DNA from 2 places in the Paenibacillus sp. T2-29 genome. Region 2 is predicted to be linked to the other one. Evidence: a T-box and tRNA genes for the amino acid it is inferred to sense, from the RefSeq annotation. Region 2 holds a T-box; the other holds one or more tRNA genes.
The links. A T-box is a leader RNA that pairs with one kind of tRNA and senses whether it is charged. The one in region 2 lies ahead of ileS (isoleucine--tRNA ligase), so its partner is inferred to be a tRNA-Ile.

Region 1 (3,429 bases), 650 kb from region 2:
GTTTGTTGGTTTAGCAAAAGGGCCACCGAATCCATTGTCATTTGATTTATTCCCTTGAGCCTGTTTCTCCTTAGCCTTCTTTTTCTCTTTTTTCTCTTCAATTTCTGCCTCTCGCGCTTTAACTGCTTTAGCTACCAACTTAGTATCAAATACATTTTTATCATCCTCTTCATAAGGAGCAGATCCACCCTTTACCAGATACTCACGAACTGTCTTGTAATCAATCTTTTCCTGTGGTGCTCCAAATCCAACTTCAATTTCTCGCCGTGTAGCAATCTTTTGATTTACAATTTCACCATGTAATGATACCGTATTACCTTTTTCATATGTATTTGTTACATAAGATACCGCATTAGGATCAGCTACTACAGTTTCAAACGGAATAACTGCACCACCGTAAATTGGAATGTATCCCTTAATAATGGCTCTTCCAGTTTCTTCGTCGTTTTTCATTTCCTCTTTTACTGAGACTACCATCATTTCAAACGAAAATTTAGCTTGTGGTTCAAAAACATCTGTTTCTTTGATGCGATTTACAAAGTTTGAGTTAATCTGCGGATAAGACTTCCAACTTCCATCTTGTCCAGCATACTCATTCAATCTAACTGTTCCTGTTGAGACACGAACCTTATCTCCTGTTTTGTATTCATCCTTCATAGTTTTAATGCCTTTGTAAATCCCATTGATACTTTTATCTTTTTTATATTTAAAGGAAAACAGATGAATGGTATGGACAGAATTTTCAACAACTTGGATATCAATTTCTCCTGAAATTACTTCTCTTTTATCTGGAAGTGTACCTTCTTCAATTCGTACTTCTTTAATAGTTCCTTCGATATGTACTGTGTTTTCTGCTTCTTGTAGTGTTTTTTCGTTTGCCATTAATAAATCTCTCCTATTTTATGTATTATTGTTTTTATTTGATATATCTACAAATATGCAACAATAATCTAAATAGGTGGACTTCGCATAGACGCAATATCTATGTTCTCACATCCTCTCAAAATCCCCATTCATTAGTGTTTGTTTCCTCCTCAAATGGTGATCCAATTGCATTAATCGAATCAAGCTTATCTATATCGTATCTATTCGAAGCTATGGATCTTACATTTCCTCCAGTTATCTCTAGTCCTTTTACTGCCGATCCACTTATAATGGTATGTCCATCTATAATTTTTAGTGGAACATAATTGAGTATGTTGCCATGAACTCTAAGAGTGCTACCTTTTGAAATATTGTTCTTAAAATAATCATATACTTCTTTGTTATATATATAAAAGTTGAATGGGACAACATCGCAATCGTTAGAGTTTCTATTTATTACTCTTGTGTCGACTGTATACTCCCCATTTTCATTTAATGGGATAGCATCGACATAAACAATTTCTTGACTAAAGAAAGCTTCTGGATGTTTATTTTTGAAATTATAGTTTTCTAAAACATATATTTCTCTAATCACATATTGCTCTTGTGAGTTTCCTTTATACTCGTTCAATTGCAATGAACCCTTTACAAGCACATTCGAGCCATCTTTAAGATGCTGTTCAAAGTATTCTATAGCGTCCCATGCAATAAGTGAGAAGTCATCATTGATATTTCCACAACCAAGATTTACTTTAACTTGATTTGCATAACGATAATTACTGTATTTGCTGTTATATAAATCATCCCATTCAACTGTTAAAGATTCATCTGCATTTGTTCCACGTTTAAACAATTTTACATTACTCGTTTTCGATCCAAACAACTCAACATATACAATTGAACTTTCAGACACTTTGATTCCAAATTGCACTCTTTTCCATTTGCCACTTTCTGTTTGACCTTCTGTATATGCTCTTTTATCGGCTAATCCAACAACAGTTCCTCGAAGAACAAAATTTCCGTATGTAGGAGATAAATTCATCTTTCTCTTCCACCCTATTTATTCAAAGTTGCTACAATATAATATCTAATCAACTTCAGCACATCCTCTCTTATTTTATTCACATTTATATAATCACACATTACTGTGTGTTATTTTTGGTGGGTCTTAAGGGACTCGAACCCCCGACCAATCGGTTATGAGCCGACCGCTCTAACCAACTGAGCTAAAGACCCTTATGTATTGCCTTTTGGTAACTGTCTATCTTGATAAAAGTATTCTTTTACTAGATGCTGCTTGCTACTCTTTTAATATACTATGCACATAGATTATTGTCAACAATATTTTTATATTCATTTATAAATAAAAATTCTTGCCGAACAACTCTGCTCGGCTTTTACCTTACACGTATAGTGCTAATTCCATAAATCTAACATATGGGCCTCGCTCATTATGTATGGCGTATATACGAGAAGGATCGCTAGATTTGAGCTTAGAAAGTTTATTGATACCGATGCGTTCTTGACAAAGCCTCTCTAATGCTGCGAGATTATTGATTTTATAGCTGTCAATAAATTCTTCAATATTTTTATACTTGTTTTTTTCTAATTTTTCTTTTCTTTTTTTTATAAGATACCTATTTATCTCTTGAATTCCTCCATCTGAACAGTTGTATCGAAAATCTTCTATGTCAGCATCTGAAGTGATCAGAAAATAGATAGTATCCAGTAAATTAACAGCTTTGTTCTTAATTTTATAGTCAATGATTAACTTTTCAACCATAAGATTATCTCCTTTTTCTTAGATGTGGGTTTGTGCTTATAATTAAATTATACTTTATTACTAGAATTAGACAACTAGAGTTCAGTACTACCGAATTTTTATTGACATTATCTAAATTTTGGATTTACATGTATATTATGAGTCGAATAATGTCGACAAGCATTTAAGAGGAACATTTGTTCTCTTTTTTTCATTGTAATACCTTTTGGCAATAATAACAACTATTTTATTTGTTTTTCATATAAATAAAATATTGTTATATTTATTTATTAAAGAAATTTGACGTTACTTCCTGCTAAGTATTTTTTTAATCACCTCTTTAACCTTGCTCTTTCTAGGTGTCGAAACAGTTATTACGTGCTTTTCGCACATAATGATGTTGTTATTTTTTTCATCATATTCATGGTCTTTGTTTAAATTGCCTAGTGTACCTCTATCAGTAATTGCAAATCCACTTTGTTCTGAAAGAAGTTCGTGTATCTGATCGGTAGCTATGCAATGTACATATTCCCCATCACTTGTTATGTATACAGTCCTATTTGTATAATTGATTTTCTCGTTTTTTGAACAAATTATCGTATCTATGTCAAGCCACTCGGCAACTTCACTAATTTTTTTCCCATTTCTTTTTAGTACAGGAATAGATCTTAACATTAAATAAATCACTCCTAAATGATTATCCCACCCTCAAAAATAGAGGGTAGGATAATATGTAATTATTTACGTTTAGGCGCAGGAGGACAATTGAAAAGCGCCCAAGAAGCTGGTTGTACATTAACTAC
Region 2 (3,429 bases):
GGACAGCATTTTCACAATATCTACATCGCAATCTTTCACAAAACGGCCTGCAAAATCAGTGATTTCAGCTACATAGTTTCCTTGGAGATCCACTACGTTGATAAACCCAACGCCATTTTCACGACATACGCGATAGTCATCCTCACCATGTGCCGGGGCCATATGAACGATACCTGTACCGCTGGAATCTGTTACGAACTTGGCACCCAGAATTTGGTTACCTTTCTCCACCTGAAAATAAGTAAATGGCGGGGTATAGGTTTGGCCTACCAGTTCTGAACCCGATAGCGTGCCAATCACTTCATGATCACCTTTAATTACGGTCTCAACAAGATTTTTAGCAACGATGTATACCCCATCTTCCTGCTTCACACGTGCGTATTCCAGCTCAGGGTTGACGGCGAGCGCCACGTGACTCGGCAAGGTCCAAGGTGTTGTCGTCCAGGCCAATACATATTCACCACTGCTATGCAGCTTGAATTTGGCCGTGGCACTCAGATCCTTTACATCTTTGTAGCCCTGTGCTACTTCATGGGAACTTAGTGTTGTCTGACAATCCGGGCAGTACGGACTCACACGATGACCACGATACAGCAGATCTTTCTCATGAATCGTCGCCAAAATGTTCCATACACTCTCGATATAGTTATTGTCCAAGGTAATGTATGGGTGATCGAGGTCTGTCCAGTATCCGATCGCTTCGGTTAAATCGCGCCACTGCTGCTCGTATTCAAACACGCTCGCTTTACATTTTTTAATAAATTTCTCAACACCGTATTCTTCAATTTCAGGCTTGTGAGAGATCCCCAGTTGCTTTTGCACACCCAGTTCTACCGGCAGGCCATGCGTATCCCAACCCGCCTTACGTACAACACGATATCCCTTCATGGTCTGATAGCGGCCGACGAAATCCTTAATTACGCGACCCAGCACATGACCGATGTGTGGTTTGCCGTTAGCTGTTGGTGGGCCCTCATAAAACACAAAATTAGGCTTTCCTTCACGATTGGTAATGGATTTACGGAACGTGTCCTCCTGTTTCCATTTGCTCAGGATGCGTAGGTCACGTGACCGTGCTTTTTCTTTAACATCCACTCTGTTCATAACGTCATACTTCCTCTCTGCTCATCATTAATTGTTCTAGCGCACTTAAAAAAAGCAACAAAAAAAGCCCCATCCCTGTAAAAGGGACGAGACTGTGCTCGCGTTACCACCCTGATTCCGTAATTAGACCAGTCTAAAGAAGACGATCTTGTCACGACTCTCTGAGCCCTACTCAACTTCAGCAGGGCGCCATTATAACGCATGGCAAACGGTGATTGCTTACACACGCCATAAATTTAAGCGCTTCAGCTCACTTCTCCGGGAGGATCTTCAGTCATGTTCTGAACGTTGGCTTGCACCGGAAGGCCAACTCTCTGAGGGACAAATCATGACGTACTCGTTCCCATCAACGAATTAAACATGTTAAATTCATCGAATATTAAACCAGCAACATCGTTGCCTTGAATAACAACCATCAACCAATAGACGGATAATCGTTGAATTCAGTATAGTATTTACAGTTATAGCCTGTTTAAAGATAAAAGTCAACCCTAACAAGACCTAATAAAAAGCTTGTCAGAAATCAAAATCAGTAAATTTCTTTCATTTCACGCTCGCGCTCCAGCACTTCGCGTTCCCGGTTTTCAAGTGCTTCCCAGCCATCTTGGCTTAACAAGTCAAGCTGTGCTTCCACCAATGTACGAAACCGTGCTCGGTAAATTGAAGCCTGTTTCTTCAGTTCTTCAACCTCCAACGCGATTTTGCGGGATTTGGACAATGCTTCGTTCACAATACGATCCGCATTTTTTTCCGCTTCCTTCACGATCAGTTGAGATTCTTTCTTGGCGTTGTTGCGAACTTCATCAGCTGCTTCCTGCGCGACAATAATTGTCTTACTCAGTGTATCCTCAATCGTCGCAAAATGATCGAGCTTCTCCTGTACGTTCAGCAACTGGGTGCTCAGTTCTTTATTTTCACGAATAACGCCCTCGTAATCCTTGATCACCTGATCCAAAAATTCATTAACCTGGTCCTCATCATAACCGCGAAGCCGGCGGGCAAATTCCTTATTATGTATATCCAATGGCGTTAATGGCATGCCGTCCACCTCCTATAAGATTGACAAAAAATTCATTTTCCGCGTCACGACGCTCATTATCATCTATCGGTCATCATACCCCGTTTTGTGAATACTGTACAGAGCAAAATCGTTCCAGTTCTTTGCTATAGGTTAATTCTTTCGACAGAAAGCTCACGAATCCTGCCTACAGCTATACAAACTTACCAATTTTGACACGGAATCTACCCTTTTTTGTCATCCCGTCTGTTTCAAGCACTTTGAAACGCCCAAATCCCTGCATGGAAATAACGTCCCCAACCTTAAGTGAAGTAGATGGATTCTCCTCCACCTTCCAGTTTACCCGACATCGTCCCGCTCGAATCGGTGTTAATATTTTACTGCGACTCAATTTGTAGACGTCACTGGCAATCCCGTCCAGACGCAAAGAAGCGACCGTCAGATCCATCGCCTCTAATGCAACTTCCTTCGTTCGGAGACTTGCTACTGGCAACAGTTCTGTCCAAACATGAACACGATGTACCTGCTGCAAATGCATGGTTATAAAATCTCCGATCTCTGATGCCACCAACACATGACACCCATCATCCAGCACGTGAATGTCCCCGATTTTTCCACGCTTGATTCCAAGCCCCAAAATGGCACCTAGATAATCGCCGTGCTCAAGGGTATTGATTTTATGATCATCAGAAGAGATGGAAAGGACCTGAATTCCCATTTCCTCATCGTCCAAATACGAATAATCGGGCGCAATCAGCGCCCGCTTTCGTTCCGAAGCCGTATATCCGCCATCTACCCTAATCGTGACCTTGTCTTCCTTCGAAGCAAGTGTCTCCAATATGTACTGTTGTCGCGGATCCAAAAAATCAGTCAGCTTCTGCTCATGATAAGCTCCCGCATGACTGATCCATTCGGAAGCACGATCCACATAATCCCGTTCATCCGGGTGAAAATGCTCATAAATCTCAGTTCGCATAAATCCTCCTAGACGAAATTGCCAATTAAAGAAATCAAACCGTACGATGCAAAACGCAAAGCAATCAGCGCTACGATAGGTGAAATATCAATCATCCCGAAGATTGGCGGTATAAACCTGCGAAAAGGAGACAAATACGGCTCCACAAACCTGGCAAGTAAATCACCGATCACACTCTCTCTGGCATTAGGAAGCCATGACAGCAGGACATATGCAATGATCATGTACGAATAAATCTGAAATAACCAGTAAATTACCTCGATCAAGAAAAGCTCACCTCATTCTGTTAAGTTCTTGTTCAGTGTCAGCCAGTATCTCCGTAATGGAGCCT

Region 1: it has a tRNA-Ile gene. The T-box ahead of ileS (isoleucine--tRNA ligase) is inferred to sense a tRNA for this amino acid. The anticodon was not compared.

What each region holds. Positions count from the first base shown of each region.
Region 1 is NZ_JBREVE010000001.1:81,231-84,659, forward strand. Features, by position in the region: gene ACU1JV_RS00700 (hypothetical protein) at 1-882, opposite strand, end outside; gene ACU1JV_RS00705 (hypothetical protein) at 1,001-1,906, opposite strand; tRNA gene ACU1JV_RS00710 (tRNA-Ile) at 2,024-2,100, opposite strand; gene ACU1JV_RS00715 (hypothetical protein) at 2,267-2,647, opposite strand; gene ACU1JV_RS00720 (hypothetical protein) at 2,933-3,301, opposite strand; gene ACU1JV_RS00725 (hypothetical protein) at 3,364-3,429, opposite strand, start outside.
Region 2 is NZ_JBREVE010000001.1:730,268-733,696, forward strand. Features, by position in the region: gene ileS (isoleucine--tRNA ligase) at 1-1,104, opposite strand, end outside; T-box leader at 1,184-1,463, opposite strand; gene ACU1JV_RS03695 (DivIVA domain-containing protein) at 1,634-2,143, opposite strand; gene ACU1JV_RS03700 (YlmH family RNA-binding protein) at 2,316-3,098, opposite strand; gene ACU1JV_RS03705 (YggT family protein) at 3,107-3,364, opposite strand; gene ACU1JV_RS03710 (cell division protein SepF) at 3,372-3,429, opposite strand, start outside.